2 regions of the Paucibacter soli genome follow, and region 2 is predicted to be linked to the other one. Evidence: riboswitches for the same ligand, from Rfam matches in the RefSeq annotation. Region 2 holds a riboswitch; the other holds the start of a gene.
The links. A riboswitch is a leader RNA that binds a small molecule or an ion and turns the genes downstream of it on or off. The one in region 2 is predicted to bind glycine.
Positions count from the first base shown of each region.

Region 1: linked by a shared signal. The riboswitch ahead of gcvT (glycine cleavage system aminomethyltransferase GcvT) and the one ahead of WG898_RS09795 (D-amino acid dehydrogenase) in region 2 are both predicted to bind glycine.

Region 1 covers NZ_JBBHJW010000008.1:94,705-102,251, reverse strand. Annotated here, with positions in the region: gene gcvP (aminomethyl-transferring glycine dehydrogenase) at 1-966, opposite strand, end outside; gene gcvH (glycine cleavage system protein GcvH) at 1,065-1,442, opposite strand; gene gcvT (glycine cleavage system aminomethyltransferase GcvT) at 1,499-2,614, opposite strand; glycine riboswitch at 2,674-2,790, opposite strand; glycine riboswitch at 2,800-2,904, opposite strand; gene WG898_RS16870 (response regulator) at 3,006-3,665, shown strand; gene WG898_RS16865 (ATP-binding protein) at 3,668-4,999, shown strand; gene WG898_RS16860 (DegQ family serine endoprotease) at 5,066-6,619, shown strand; gene WG898_RS16855 (amidohydrolase family protein) at 6,616-7,547, opposite strand, start outside.
Region 2 covers NZ_JBBHJW010000003.1:384,094-391,640, forward strand. Annotated here, with positions in the region: gene WG898_RS09785 (acyl-CoA dehydrogenase family protein) at 1-1,421, shown strand, start outside; gene WG898_RS09790 (alpha/beta hydrolase) at 1,416-2,210, opposite strand; glycine riboswitch at 2,286-2,378, shown strand; glycine riboswitch at 2,382-2,497, shown strand; gene WG898_RS09795 (D-amino acid dehydrogenase) at 2,589-3,893, shown strand; gene fusA (elongation factor G) at 3,977-6,106, shown strand; gene WG898_RS09805 (hypothetical protein) at 6,212-6,742, shown strand; gene WG898_RS09810 (hypothetical protein) at 7,116-7,298, shown strand; gene WG898_RS09815 (hypothetical protein) at 7,347-7,547, shown strand, end outside.

The DNA.
Region 1 (7,547 bases), on a different contig from region 2:
CGTCTGCAGCGCCAGGCGGTAGGCCGGGTTGCCGTGCACGTCCACGCTCACGCCCACCAAGCGGCCGGGCAGATTGCGCTTGTACTCGTCCTTGCAGGCCATATAGGCGGCGTGCGGGCCGCCATTGCACATCGGCATGCCAAAGCGCTGGGTGGTGCCCACGGCGATGTCGGCGCCTTGCTCGCCGGGTGCCTTCAGGAGCGTCAGCGCCAGCAGGTCGGCCGCGACGATCAGCAGGCCGCCCTGGGCGTGCACCGCATCGGCAATGGCTTGCAGGCCGCGCACTTCGCCGCCCACGCCGGGGTATTGCACCAGCGCTGCAAAGCATGCGCTCTGGCCGGCCTCGGCGGCCGGGCCCACCTGCACCTGGTAGCCCAGGGGCAGGGCGCGCGTGCGCACCACTTCCAGGGTCTGCGGCAGCACATCGTCGGCCACGAACAGGGTGGTGGACTTGCTCTTGCCCACGCGCGCGGCCAGGGTCATGGCCTCGGCGGCGGCGGTGGCCTCGTCCAGCATCGAGGAGTTGGCAATCGCCATGCCGGTCAGGTCGGTGACCATGGTCTGGAAGTTCACCAGCGCTTCCATGCGGCCTTGCGAGATCTCGGCCTGGTAGGGCGTGTAGGCGGTGTACCAGGCGGGGTTTTCGAGGATGTTGCGCAGGATCACGCCGGGGGTCAGGGTGTCGTAATAGCCCTGGCCGATATAGCTCTTCAGCACCTTGTTCTTGGCCGCCACAGCCTTCAATTCGGCCAGCGCCTGGGCTTCGGTGGCGACGCCCGGCAGCTGCATGCCCTGGCTGCGCTTGATGCTGGCTGGCACGATGGCCTCGATCAGCGCGCGGCGCGAGGCCGCGCCAATCACGGACAGCATCGCCGCCTCATCGGCCGCATCGGGACCGATATGACGGGCTTGGAATTCGGCGGCGTTCTCGAGCTCACCGAGCGGCTTCAGGGCAGACATCAACATGGCGCAATCCTTGGATGCCAGAGTTCGTGGCCCGGGCATCGGTATTCAATACAACAACGGGCACCACGTGCCCGCTTTCTTACCGGAAGAGCTGGTAATCAGCTGTTCTTGACCAGCTCGTCGTAGGCGGTGCTGTCCATCAGCGCGTCCAGCTGGGCGGGGTTGCTCAACTTGACCTTGAAGAACCAGCCGCTCTTGAGCGGGTCGGTGTTGGCCAGCGAGGGATCGTTGCGCAGCTCTTCGTTGACTTCGGTGATCTCGCCATCGACGGGCATGTAGACGTCGGCCGCGGCCTTCACCGACTCCACCACGCCGGCCACTTCCTTCTCGGCATAGCTCTGGCCCACATTGGGCAGGTCCACAAACACCACATCGCCCAGCGCGTCTTGCGCATGAACGGTGATGCCCACGGTGGCGGTGCCATCGGCTTCGATCTGGACCCACTCGTGGTCAGGCGTGTACTTGATGTTGCTCATGGTGTGCTCCGAATGTTGGGAGAAAAGACCAGGGGGTCAAAAGAAGATTGGCCGGTTCAGCCGCGGAAATAGCGATGCGGTGCAAAGGGTGTCGGTGCCACGCTCATGGCCACGCGCTTGTCGCGCACGATGGCGAACACCTGGGTGCCCACCGCCTGGTGGCTGCTGGGCAGATAGGCCAGGGCCACCGGGCTGCCCACCGTGGGGCCCAGCGAGCCGCTGGTGACGACGCCCAGCTCCCGGCCCTCGGCGTCCACCACCTTGGCGCCTTCGCGCACCGGCATGCGCTCGGCGCTGATCAGGCCCACGCGCTTGCGGCTGGCGCCGGCAGCGAGCTGGCCGTCGATCACCGCGGCGCCGGGGTAGCCACCGGCACGCGCGCCACCGGCGCGGCGCACCTTCTGGATCGCCCAGGTCAGCGCGCCTTCCACCGGCGTGGTTTCGGTATTGATGTCGTGGCCGTAGAGGCACAGGCCGGCTTCCAGGCGCAGGGTGTCGCGCGCGCCCAGGCCGATGGGCTTGACCTCGGGTTGGGCCAGCAGCTTGCGCGCCAGCGCCACCGCCTGGTCGTTGTGCACCGAGATCTCGAAGCCGTCTTCGCCGGTATAGCCCGAGCGGGTCAGGAAGGTCTCGATGCCGTCCAGACTGAAGAAGCCCCCGGTCATGAAGGTGAGCTTGGCCACCTCGGGGTTCAGGCGGGCCAGCGCGGTCACGGCCTGCGGGCCCTGCAGCGCCAGCAGGGCGCGCTCGGGCAGGCTGATGACCTCGCAGCGGCCGCCGATCTTGGCCTGCAGATGCGCGGTGTCCTGCTCCTTGCAGGCGGCGTTCACCACCACGAAGATGTCGTCGGGGCGGCGGCACAGCATCAGGTCGTCGAGGATGCCGCCCTGCTCATTGGTGAAGAGCGCATAGCGCTGTTTGAACACCGGCAGATCGATCACGTCGACGGGCACGATGGTTTCCAACGCGGCACCGGCATCGGCGCCGACCAGGCGCAGCTGGCCCATGTGCGAGACGTCGAACAGGCCGGCCGCCGTGCGCGTGTGCTTGTGCTCGGCGAGGATGCCTTCCTTGTACTGCACCGGCATGTCGTAGCCGCCAAACGGCACCATCTTGGCGCCAAGTTCGATGTGCAGAGCGTGCAGGGGGGTGGTCTTGAGATCGGCGGACAAGGGACATTCTCCGAGGGCATTTCGAAAGCCCACCCGGCCCTGAGACCCGTGGTGGGGGGTATGCCCTCGCTGTCCTTGGTACCTGAGAGATTGACCACCGGCGTATTGCCGACAGCTTGCCCCTTCGGTGGACGGGTTCAATGAACAAAGACCCGCCTCTCTCCAGTGAGGAACGCCTGCATCGAGGCGTTTTGTCAGTCCTTTTGCCTGAGCGTTCGAAGCGTGGGATCACCAGTGCCTCTGCGCCTTCGGCGGCTTTCGCGTGAAAAGCTCTCTCCTGACGGCGCGGATTGTAGCCATGGATTGGGGGGCGGGCGAGCAAATTAAGCCTCGTCTAATTGCTGAGCCATGCCGCCATGGAGAATCTCACTTCCCGGTAAAAGGACAAGGCATGCGACTGCTGCTGGTGGAAGACGACCCGATGATTGGCGAGCAGCTGCTCGAGTTGCTGCGCGCCGAGGGCTATGCGGTCGATTGGGTGCGCGATGGCGAGCTGGCCGACGCGGCCCTGCAGGCACAGAACTACGACCTGGTGCTCCTGGACCTGGGCCTGCCCAGGCGCGACGGCATGAGCGTGCTGCGTGCGCTGCGAGCGCGCAAGCAGGTCATGCCGGTGCTGATCGCCACCGCGCGCGACGCGCTGGAGCAGCGCATCGCCGGGCTGGACGCCGGCGCCGATGACTATGTGCTCAAGCCCTTCGAGCTGCACGAGCTGCTGGCGCGCATCCGCGCGCTCCTGCGGCGCGCCAGTGGCCGCGCCGAGCCGGTCTACGAGCACCGCGGCGTGAGCATCAACCCCGCCACCCGCGAGGTGGTGGCCGAGGGTAAACAGGTCACGCTGTCGGCACGCGAATGGGCGGTGCTGGAGCCGCTGCTGGCGCGGCCGGGCATGGTGCTGTCGCGCCAGCAGCTGGAGGAAAAGCTCTATGGCTGGAAGGACGAGATCAGCAGCAATGCGGTGGAGGTCTACATCCACGGCCTGCGCAAGAAGCTGGGCGCGGCGCTGATCCAGAACGTGCGCGGCGTGGGCTACCGGGTACCCAAGGAATGACGATGGTGATGAAGCTGCTGCCGCGTTCGCTGCGCTATCGCCTGATCGCCTTCCTGCTGCTGGCCTTCTCGCTCTCGGCCCTGGTGCAGGGCGGCAGCGCCTACCGCACCGCGCTGCAGGAGGCCGACGAGATCTTCGACTACCACATGCAGCAGATGGCCTTCTCGCTGCAGGGCAGCGTCGGCAGCGGCACGTTGAGCCTGCCGCTGGGCGACCAGAAGAGCTACGACTTCATGGTGCAGGTCTGGGGGCTGGACGGCGTGCCGATGTTTCGCTCGCCGGGCGAGGCCTTGTTGCCGCAGCGCGCGGTGCTGGGCTTCTCGAACCTGGACGCCAATGGCAAGCATTTCCGCGTGTTCTCGCTGCAGACGCGCTACCAGGTGGTGCAGGTGGCGCAGGACCTGGCGGTGCGCCAGCGCATGGCCGGCCAACTGGCCTTTCGCACCATCGCGCCCATCGCCCTGATGCTGCCGCTCTTGGCCCTGGTGGTGTGGTGGGTGGTGAGCCAATCGCTGGAGCCGGTGGCCAAGGTGCGCGACCAGCTGGCCGCGCGCGCGGTCGACGACCTCTCGCCGGTGGCCAGCGAGGAGCTGCCCGCCGAGGTGAAGCCCCTGGTGGACGAGCTTAACTCGCTGCTGGGCCGGGTGCGCCAGGCATTCGAGGCGCAGCAGCACTTCATTGCCGATGCGGCGCACGAGCTGCGCTCGCCGCTGGCGGCGCTCAAGCTGCAGCTGCAATCGCTGCAGCGCGCGCCCGATGCGCCTGGTCAGGCGCAGGCGATCGGGCGCCTGGCCAGCGGCATCGAGCGCGCCAGCCATCTGATCGAACAGCTGATGGCGCTGGCGCGCGAGCAGGCGCCGGGCGAGGCCCAGCAAACCATGCAGGCGCTGGCGCTGGACCAGCTCTGCAAGGACGCGGTGGTGGACATCAGCGATACCGCCGCGGCGCGCCAGATCGACCTGGGCCTGGCACGCTGCGATGCTGCGCAGGTGCGGGGCGAGCCCCAGGCCCTGCGCATCTTGCTGCGAAATCTGTTGGACAACGCCGTCAAGTACAGCCCCGCCGGCGGGCGCGTGGACCTGAGCCTGCTGGCCACGCCCGACGAGGCTCTGCTGGTGGTGGAGGACAGCGGCCCCGGCATTGCGGTGGCCGAGCGCGAGCGCGTGTTCGACCGCTTCTACCGCAGCGCCGACGCGCAGCAGGCCAGCGGCAGTGGCCTGGGCCTGGCCATCGTGAAGGCGATTGCCGAGCGCCATGGCGCCAAGCTCGGCTTGGGCGAGGCTGCCACATTGGGTGGCTTGCGTGTGGAGCTCAGGCTGCCCCGTGTTGGTTAAGTGAGGTCTAAGTCTCCGTTGGCAAAGTTTGGCCATCGCGTCAACTCTCTCTCAGGAGGCTTACTCATGAACACCAAGCAAGTCAGCGAAACCATGGTTCCGGCCAAGCGCCTTGTGTGGGCGCTGGTGACGGCCGGGGTGCTCGGCGCCGCCGGCGGAGCCGCTGCGATGCGTGGTGCGGTGGCGATCAAGACCTCGGCCACTGCCGAAGCCGCAGCGCCGGCTGCCGAGCTGCTGGCCAGCGCGACGCCCAGCGCCGCGACGCCGGCCCCGGCGGCCACGCCCACGCCTGCCGGCCTGCCCGACTTTGCGCAGATCGCGGCGCGGCAGGGCCCGGCGGTGGTGAACATCAGCGTCACCGGTACGGTGAAGACCGCGGCGCGCCGCGGCCAGCCGCCGCAGCAGCTGGATCCGAACGATCCCTTCTACGAATTCTTCCGTCGCTTCGGCGTGCCCGGCATGCCTGGGGGGGGCGAGGGCAGGGAGATGCCCACGCGCGGCCAGGGCTCGGGCTTCATCGTCAGCGACGACGGCGTTATCCTCACCAACGCCCATGTGGTGCGCGATGCCAGCGAGGTCAGTGTCAAGCTCACCGATCGCCGCGAGTTCCGCGCCAAGGTGCTGGGCAGTGATCCCAAGACCGATGTGGCGGTGATCAAGATCGAGGCCAAGGGTCTGCCCACGGTCCAGCTGGGTTCGACCAAAGACCTGCGCGTGGGCGAATGGGTGCTGGCGATCGGCTCGCCCTTTGGCTTCGAGAACAGCGTCAGTGCCGGCGTGGTGAGCGCCAAGGGCCGCGCCCTGCCGCAGGAGAACTTCGTGCCCTTCCTGCAGACCGATGTGGCGATCAACCCCGGCAATTCGGGCGGCCCGCTGTTCAATGCGCGCGGCGAGGTGGTGGGCATCAACTCGCAGATCTACAGCCAGAGCGGCGGCTACCAGGGCCTGTCCTTCGCGATCCCGATCGAGCTCGCGAACCGGGTGCGCCAGCAGATCCAGAACGGCGGCAAGGCCCAGCATGCGCGCCTGGGCGTGACCATCCAAGACGTCAACCAGGGCTTTGCCGACTCCTTCAAGCTGGAGCGTCCCGAGGGCGCGCTGGTGGCGAGCGTGGAGGAGGGCGGGCCCGCCGCCAAGGCCGGCCTGCGCCCGGGCGATGTGATCCTGAAGTTCAAGGGCCAGCCGATTGTGGCCAGCACCGACCTGCCCGCCATGCTGGGCCTGGCCACGCCGGGCGAGAGCGCCAAGCTGGAGATCTGGCGCCAGGGCAAGCGCGAGGAAATCAGCGCCAAGCTGGGTGATGCCAACGAGAAGGCAGCGCAGGTGGCGAGCAGCGACGAGGCCGGACCGGCCCAGGGCAAGCTGGGACTGGCGCTGCGCCCGCTGCAGCCCGAGGAAAAGCGCGAGTCCGGCCTGCGCGAGGGCCTGGTGGTGGAGGACGCCGGCGGCCCCGCCGCACAGGCCGGCGTGCGCCCCGGCGATGTGCTGCTGGCGGTGAACGGCACGCCTGTCAGCAGCATCGAACAGGTGCGCGCCGTGGTGGCCGGCGCCGAGAAGTCGGTGGCCCTGCTGGTGCAGCGCGGCAAGGAGAAGATCTTCGTGCCGGTGCGGCTGGGCTAATCGGCGTGCCCATGCGACACCTGTTCTGTGTCGATGGGCGTGTGCACGCCGGCCCCCTCGAAGAAGAAGGGCTTGCGCGCCTTGGGGCGCAGGCCCACCTCGTTCATCGAGGGCAGGGCGTATAGGCGGCCGTTCAGCATCACCTGGCTGATCTTGTCGCTGTTGCGGATATCGCCCAGCACATCGCCGTCGATGATCACCAGGTCGGCCAGCTTGCCGGCCTCGAGCGAGCCGATGTCCTTGTCCAGCCCCAGGTAGCGGGCCGGATTCAGGGTGGCGCTGCGGATCGCTTCCAGCGAGCTCATGCCGCCCAGGCCGAACATCCACATCTCCCAGTGCGCGCCCAGGCCCTCGCGCTGGCCATGGGCGCCGATATTGCTGCGCACGCCGGCACGCTCCAGCTCGGTGGCGGTCTTGGCCACCTGGATGATGTTGAAGTCTTCCAGCGGTGCGGTGAGACGGCGCACGCTGCGCGGCTCCAGCACCGAGCGCGGCACGAACTGCGAAAGAATCGGGTGCTTCCACACCTCGGTGCTGGCGTACCAGTAATGCTCGCCGTCCAGGCCGCCGTAGCCGACGTTGAGCGTCGGCGTGTAGCCCACCTGGGTCTGGCTCCAGAGCTGCTTCACGTCGTCGTAGATCTTGGCCACCGGCAAGGCATGCTCGACGCCGGTGTGGCCGTCCACCACCTGGGTCATATTCAGCTGGAACAGCGAGCCGCCCTCGGGCACCACCATCATGCCGGTCTGGCGCGCCGCTTCGATGATCTGCTGGCGCTGGTCGCGGCGCGGCTGGTTGTAGCTCTTCACGCTGATCGCACCGCCGGCCTTGAGGCGCTTGAGGTGGGTGAGGGCGTCGTCGAGGTTGTTGACGACGGCCGTCACATCCGCCTTGGCGCCATAGAGGATGGTGCCGGTGGAGTAGATGC
Region 2 (7,547 bases):
AGGTGGAATTTCACCCGGCCTGGCATGAGTTCCTGGCGCTGTACCGCGGCCAGGGCCTGGTGAGCCTGGCCTTCGAGACCGAACGGCCCGGGCGCTGGAGCGCCTTTGCCGCCGGTTTCTATCTGCATGGCCAGATCGAGGCCGGCAGCCTCTGCCCCGCCACCATGACGCAGGCCTGCATCCCAGTGCTGCAGAAGGAGGCGGCGCTGTTCGAGCGCCTGCGCGGCCAGCTCTACAGCCGCGACTACGACCCGCGCGACCTGCCGCTGGAGCGCAAGACCAGCCTTTGGGTGGGCATGGGCATGACCGAGAAGCAGGGCGGCTCGGACCTGCGCAGCAACAGCACCGAGGCCACCGCCCTGGGCGCGGGCGGCCGCGGCGCCGAATACCTGCTGCGCGGCCACAAATGGTTCTTCTCGGCACCGATGTGCGACGCGCACCTTGTGCTGGCGTGCACCGAGGCCGGGCCGAGCTGCTTCTGGCTGCCGCGCTGGCGGCCCGATGGCACGAAGAACCCCATCCACATCCAGCGCCTCAAGTCCAAACTGGGCAATCGCAGCAACAGCAGCAGCGAGGTCGAGTTTGCCGATGCCTGGGGCCTGATGGTGGGCGAGGACGGGCGCGGCATTCCCACCATCATCGAGATGGCCGGCTACACGCGGCTGAACTGCGTGATCGGCAGCGCTGCTATTCAAAGGCAGGCGCTGGTGCAGGCCCTGCACTATGCGCGCGAACGCATGGCCTTCGGCAAGCGCCTGGCCGAGCAGCCGCTGATGCGCAGCGTGCTGGCCGATCTGGCGCTGGAAAGCGAGGCCGCGGCGCTCTTGATGATGCGGCTGGCCCAGGCCTTCGAGCGCGGCGCGGACGATGTGGCCGAGCGCGCCTGGCAACGCATCATGACGCCGGCCGCCAAGTTCTGGGTCTGCAAGCGCGCCGTCGAGCTCTGCGGCGAAGCCATGGAGGTGTTGGGCGGCAACGGCTATGTCGAGGAAGGCGTGCTGGCGCGCCTGTACCGCGAGGCGCCGGTGAATTCGATCTGGGAAGGCTCGGGCAATGTGATGTGCCTGGACGTGCTGCGCGGCATCGCACGCGAGCCGCAGGCCACCCATGCCCTGCTGGACGAGTTGCAGCAGCTCGCCGGCGACAGCGCGCCGCTGCGCAGCGAACTCGCCGCCCTGCGCGACCTGCTCACGCGCACCCCGCCCGCCGACTTCGAGGCCCTGGGGCGCCAGTTCGCGCAGCGCCTGGTGCTGCTGGCCCAGGCCTGCCTGATGAGCCAGCATGCGCCCAGCGAGGTGGCCGAGGCCTTCATCGCCAGCCGCCTGCTGGACGCGCAGAGCGGGCGCGTATACGGTGCGCTGGATACGCGCGGCATCGCCGTCGATGCGCTGCTGGCGCGCGCGCTGCCGATCCCGTCATAGCGCGGCGAGCGCCTCGCGCAGGGTCTGCTGGTATTGCTCGAAGCGCTGCATGTCGTTGTGCGCCGCACCGGGCACCAGCACAAGCCTGGCCTGCCCTTGCTGCCGCAACAAGGCCTCGCTGTGCTGGGGTGCGATGAGGCTGTCCTGCTCGCCATGCACCAGCAGCAGCGGGGTGCGCAGCCGGGCCACGTCGGCGCCGGTGTCCAGCGGGTAGCGCAGCAGGCCCCGTGGCACCCAGGGGAAGTGCTCGCGCATCAGCGCCGACATGCTGGCATAGGGCGATACCAACACGGTCAGCTCCGGCCCGACCTCGGCGGCCAGCCCCGCCGCCAGGCCCGTGCCCAGCGAGCGCCCATAGATCACATGCTTGAGCCCGCGGTAATGCGGCGCCACGGCGTCCCAGGCGGCGCGCACATCGGCGCGCAGCTGCGCCTCGCTTTCGATGCGGCCGCTGCTCTTGCCAAAACCGCGGTAGTCCAGCATGAAGAGGTCATAGCCGGCGCGACGGTAGAAGTCGGCGTTGACGAACCAGGTCTGCAGATTGCCGGCGTTGCCATGCAGAAAGAACACCAGGCCCTTGGGCCGGGGCAGGCGCAGATGCAGGGCCGATAGCGTGGCGCCGGGCACATTCAGCCTTAGGTCCTGCACGTCCCCGCCGAGCTCGAAGCGATGACCGGCGGCCAGCGGCACGGGCTGGAACAGCAACTGTTCCTGGCGCCAGTACAGCCAGGCCAGGACGGCGCCATAGGCCAGCAGCATCAGGCCCGCCCCCAGAATGGTCTTGCGCATGCAGCAGATCCTCCACGCTTGCCGGCAGTCTACGCAGGCAGCGGGCCGCCGGATGCAAGCCATGGTCTACACTGCGACCCGGATTCAGGAGAGTGCGGCCCGCCCTGCGAGCCGCCGCCGAAGGCGCAAGCTCCCATACTCGCTCAGGCCCCGTACTGGATCTTTGCAATCAAGCCGAATGCTGGAGAGCGCCTCATGTGCAATGCATGGGGCCGCCGAAGGAGCAAGGCGCGGGCCGCCACAGCCCAGCGCTGAATCTCTCAGGCACCAAGGACAGCGGGAGCGGCGCGCCCAGGCGCACGCATCCCTTTTGGCCACCACGCCGCCAAGGAAACGTAGCGCCTGCGCGTTCGTCAACCCGAACGGAGTATTCGCAGCATGCATGTCATCGTTTTAGGCGCCGGCGTCACCGGGATCACCACCGCCTGGTATCTGCGCGCGGCCGGCCATGAGGTCACCGTTATCGAACGCCAGCACGCCGCCGGCCTGGAAACCAGTTATGCCAATGGCGGCCAGGTCTCGGTCTCGCATGCCGAGCCCTGGGCCAATCCGGGCGCGCCGCTGAAGGTGCTGAAATGGCTGATGAAGGAGGACGCGCCGCTGCTGTTTCGCCTGCGCGCCGACGCCGCCCAATGGCGCTGGGGCCTGCAGTTCCTGCGCGAATGCACGCCCGGCCGCACGGCACACAACATCCGCAACATCGTCAGCCTGGGCCTGTACAGCCGCGCCAAGCTGCAGGCCCTGCGCCAGGAACTGGGCCTGCAATACGAGCAGCGCAGCCAGGGCATCCTGCACTTCTACACCAGCGAGGCCGAGTTCGAGGCGGCACAGGAGCCCGCGCGCATCATGCGCGAACAGGGTTGTGAGCTCGACATGAAGACGCCCGACGAATGCGTGGCCATCGAGCCGGCGCTGGCGCAATGCCGCGGCAAGCTTGTCGGCGGCAGCATGACGCCCAGCGACGAATCGGGCGATGCCCATGCCTTCACCCAGGCGCTGGCGGCGCGCTGCGCCGCGGCCGGCGTGCGCTTCGAATACGAGACCCGCATCCTTGGCATGGAACAGGGCCCAAAGGGCATGGGAGGCGTGGAGCGCGTCATCGTCGCCAATGCCGCGGGCGTGGTGAGCCGGCGCAGCGCCGACCGCTTTGTGCTCTGCATGGGCGCCTTCAGCCGCCAGCTGGCGCGCGAGCTGGGCGTCTCGCTCAACATCTATCCCGCCAAGGGCTACTCGGTCACCCTGCCGGTGATCGCGCCGGCACACAGCTACCAGGTCTCGCTCACCGACGACGAGTACAAGCTGGTGTTCTCGCGCCTGGGCGATCGCCTGCGCATCGCCGGCACGGCCGAGCTGAACGGCTACAGCACCGAGCTCAATCTGGCGCGCTGCGAGGCCATCGTGCGGCGCACGCGCGAGCTCTTCCCGCAGATGAGCGATGGCCAGGGTGCCCAGTTCTGGACCGGCCTGCGCCCGGCCACGCCCTCCAACCTGCCCTATCTCGGCGCGAGCAAGGTGGCCGGCCTTTATCTCAACACGGGCCATGGCACGCTGGGCTGGACCCATGCCTGCGGCTCCGGCGCGGCCATTGCCGACATCGTCAGCGGCCGGCGGCCGGCGCTGGATTTTTCCTTCACCGCCGCCACCGCCATCACGCCGCGGCGCCGGCAAGCGGTGGCTGCCTGACAACAATGTGGCGGCTTTGATCAGCCCTCTTGCCGCCGGGCACCGCATCCTCTACGCTGGGGCCATCCCAGAAGGAGGATGCCATGTCCCCGAGCCCAGCCATGCACAAGGACGGAGGCGCGCTGGCCTCCGACAGCCCCAACGGTAGTCGAGTGGGCGCCGGGGGGCCACCGGCCCAGGCCGAGATCGCCAAGATCCGGACCCTGGCCCTGGTAGGTCCCGCCGGCGCGGGCAAGACCAGCCTGATCGAGGCGCTCTTGCATCACTGCGGCGTCATCACGGCGCCGGGCTCGGTGGAAAAGGGCAACACGGTGAGCGACCACGATGCGCTTGAAAAGCGCATGCAGCATTCGCTCTATGCCTCGCTGGTGCATATGCCCTACCAGGGCCTGCGCATCCACGCCATCGACACCCCCGGTGCCCCCGACTTCGTGGGCCTGGCGCTGCCGGCGCTGGAGGCGGTGGAGAGCGCGGTGCTGGTGATCAATGCGCAGAACGGCATCGAGCTGATGGCCTCGCGCATGATGGAAGCGGCGGCGCAGCGCGGCCTCACGCGCATGATCGTGGTGAACAAGATCGACGCCCCCGGCGTCAATCTGCCGGCACTGCTGGAACAGCTGCAGGCCGCCTTCGGGCGCGAATGCCTGCCACTCAATCTGCCGGCCGGCGGCGGCACCCGCATCGTCGACTGCTTCTTCAACCGCGAAGGCGAATCGGACTTTGGATCGGTGGAAGCCGCGCACCGCGCCCTGGTGGAGCAAGTGGTGGAGGTGGACGGCGCCTTTGTCGATCGCTATCTGAACGAGGGCGACGTGGACGCCAGCGAGCTGCACGCGCCGCTGGAGCAGGCGCTGCGCGAGGGCCATCTGATCCCGGTGTGCTTCACCGCGGCGAAGTCCGACCTCGGCATCAGCGAACTGCTGGATGTGGTGGCCAAGCTCATGCCCAACCCCTTCGAGGCCAATCCGCCCAAGTTTCTGGAGGGCGAGGGCGCCGACGCCAAGCCGCTGCGGGCCGAGCCCGATGCCGGCAAGCATGTGATCGCCCATGTCTTCAAGATCAATGCCGACCCCTATCTGGGCAAAATGGGCGTGCTGCGCGTGCACCAGGGCACGCTGACACGCAACAGCCAGCTCTTCGTGGGCCATGCGCGCAAGCCCTTCCGCGTCTCGCACCTCTTTATGCTGCAGGGCAAGGAGCATGTGGAGGTGGACCAGGCGATCCCGGGCGATCTGGTGGCGATCGCCAAGGTCGAGGAACTGCACTTCGACGCGGTGCTGCACGACGCGCAGGAAGACGAGCACATCCACCTCGCGCCGCTGGACTTCCCCACCCCCGTGCACGGCCTGGCCATCAGCCCCTCGCGCCATGGCGACGAGCAGCGCCTGTGGGAAATCCTCAGCCGCCTGGTGGATGAAGACCCCTGCCTGAAGGTCGAGCATGTGGGCCTCACCAACGAGACCCTGGTCTATGGTCTGGGCGAGCTGCATCTGCGCATGCTCTTGGACCGGCTGCGCGACAACTACAAGTTCGAGGTCAAGACGCAGCCGCCGCGCATCGCCTACCGCGAGACCGTCTCGGCCCCGGCCGAGGGCCATTTCCGCCACAAGAAGCAGAGCGGCGGCGCCGGCCAGTTCGGCGAGGTCTATCTGCGCATCGAGCCGCTGGAGCGCGGCGCCGGTTTCGAGTTCCGCGACGAGGTCAAGGGCGGCACCATCCCCGGCCAGTTCATGCCGGCGGTGGAAAAGGGCGTGCGCCAAGCCCTGGCCAGCGGCGTGGTGGCCGGCTATCCGCTGGTGGATCTGCGCGTGGTGGTGTTCGATGGCAAGCACCACAGCGTGGACTCCAAGGAGGTGGCCTTCGTGACCGCCGGCCGCAAGGCCCTGATCGCCGCGGTGCAGGAGGCCCGCCCGCTGGTGCTGGAGCCCATCGTGCATGTGGAGATCGTCACGCCGGAAAGCTCGATGGGCGACATCACCGGCGATCTGGCGGCGCGCCGCGGCCAGGTTAACGGCACGCGCAGCGCCGTGCCGGGCATGATCACGGTGCAGGGCCTGGCACCGCTGGCCGAGCTCTCCAGCTACCAGAGCCGGCTCAATGCCATGACCAGCGGCCAGGGACGCTACAGCCTGGCGCTCTCGCATTACGAGGCGGTGCCGCCCAATACCCAGGCGCAACTGATGGCGGCGTTCAAGGTCAGCGACGAGGAATAGTCGCCACTATCTTGCTCACCCCGGATAAAGGGGTGAAGCCGGCTTTATCATACGCAGATGTGTTCCGCTGCCCGGGACGTCGCCCAGATCCGCTTGGACAACGCGATGCTCCTGTTTGAAGAGTTCGTCGCCGCCACCGTCAAACACGCCGATGCCGCCGCCCTGCGCGGTCTGGAGCGGCGTTTCGCGGAGCGCTTGCAGATCCAGCCCAGCTATTGGAGCCAAATCAAGGGCCGCTCGCGCCAGATCGGCGAGCGCCTGGCGCGCCAGTTCGAGCTCTTGTGCCACAAGCCGCAGGGCTGGATGGACCAGGAGCATGGTGCCCATGGCAAGACCCCGGCGGCCGGCCCGGCCCCACAGGACAGCACGCCCAGCGTTCCACAGGACGACGACGAGCGCTTCATCGTCGGCCTGGTGTTGACCTACTACCGTCGCCATCCGCAGCGCGCGCGCACGCGTCTGCTGGACCTGCTGGGCGAGGTGCTGACACCCGAGCCCGCACCACTCGGTGCGTCCGCCAAGCCGGCGGCTGCGCCGACCTTCAAAGCCGCCCCGGCGCCCAGCCCGGCCGACGAACTGGACGCCTGGCGCCGCCTGCAGCAAGGCATCGCGCCACTCAAGCCCAAAAAGCGCTGATAACGCTGACCCCTAGTTTGTTTATCAAATCCGATAAATAACACTTGCGCAAGATAATCAATCGTTTATCATTTGCGCAAGTCGCGGATGGTTCACCGCGGCGAGGCCCTCTTTCCATTGACGCCTTGACCGGGTGCCGCTCGCCAGAGCTCACCATGCCGCCTGCAGGTCCGAACCAGCCTGCCGTGCCCCGCATGTGCCGCAGCTCCGCGCGACGCTAGCACCCAAACCGAACTCAGCGCCAGGCTGAGTGCTCGCCTTCCTTTTGACGCAGTCGGTCCGTCCGGCCGCTGCCTTTGGCATCGCCTTGTGTTCCCTTTAGACGCTGCAGCGCCGCAGTGGCGCCGCCGCATTGCCCAGGAGTTTTGCACCCATGACCCAGTTCACCTCACCGCGCCCCATGAGCCTGCGACTGAACAAGCCGCGCAATCCCATCGTCGCGCCCAGCCTGCTGCGCCAGGCCGGACGCCATGCGCTAGGCAATCAGCGCCAGGCCCAGCGCCGCGATCTGCACAAGCAGCTGCTGCAACTCGCCCCCAGCGACGGCAGCCCCTGAATTCACCGGCAAGCCTCTGAAGAAGGCTGGTCGGTTTGGAGACCCACCATGAGATTGACCGAATTGCGCGGCCCTCAAGATGCCGCCCAGAGTTTTGATGCCTGGCGCCAGCGCCTCGCCCCCCTGCTGCAATGGAGCCGCGCCGCATGGCAGCTCAGCGCAAGCCGGCTGGCCCGTTGGAAAGCCGCCTATAGCGAGCCCGAACTGGACCTGTACGCCGACGCCGCAGCGCCCGAAGGCGCCCTGGTG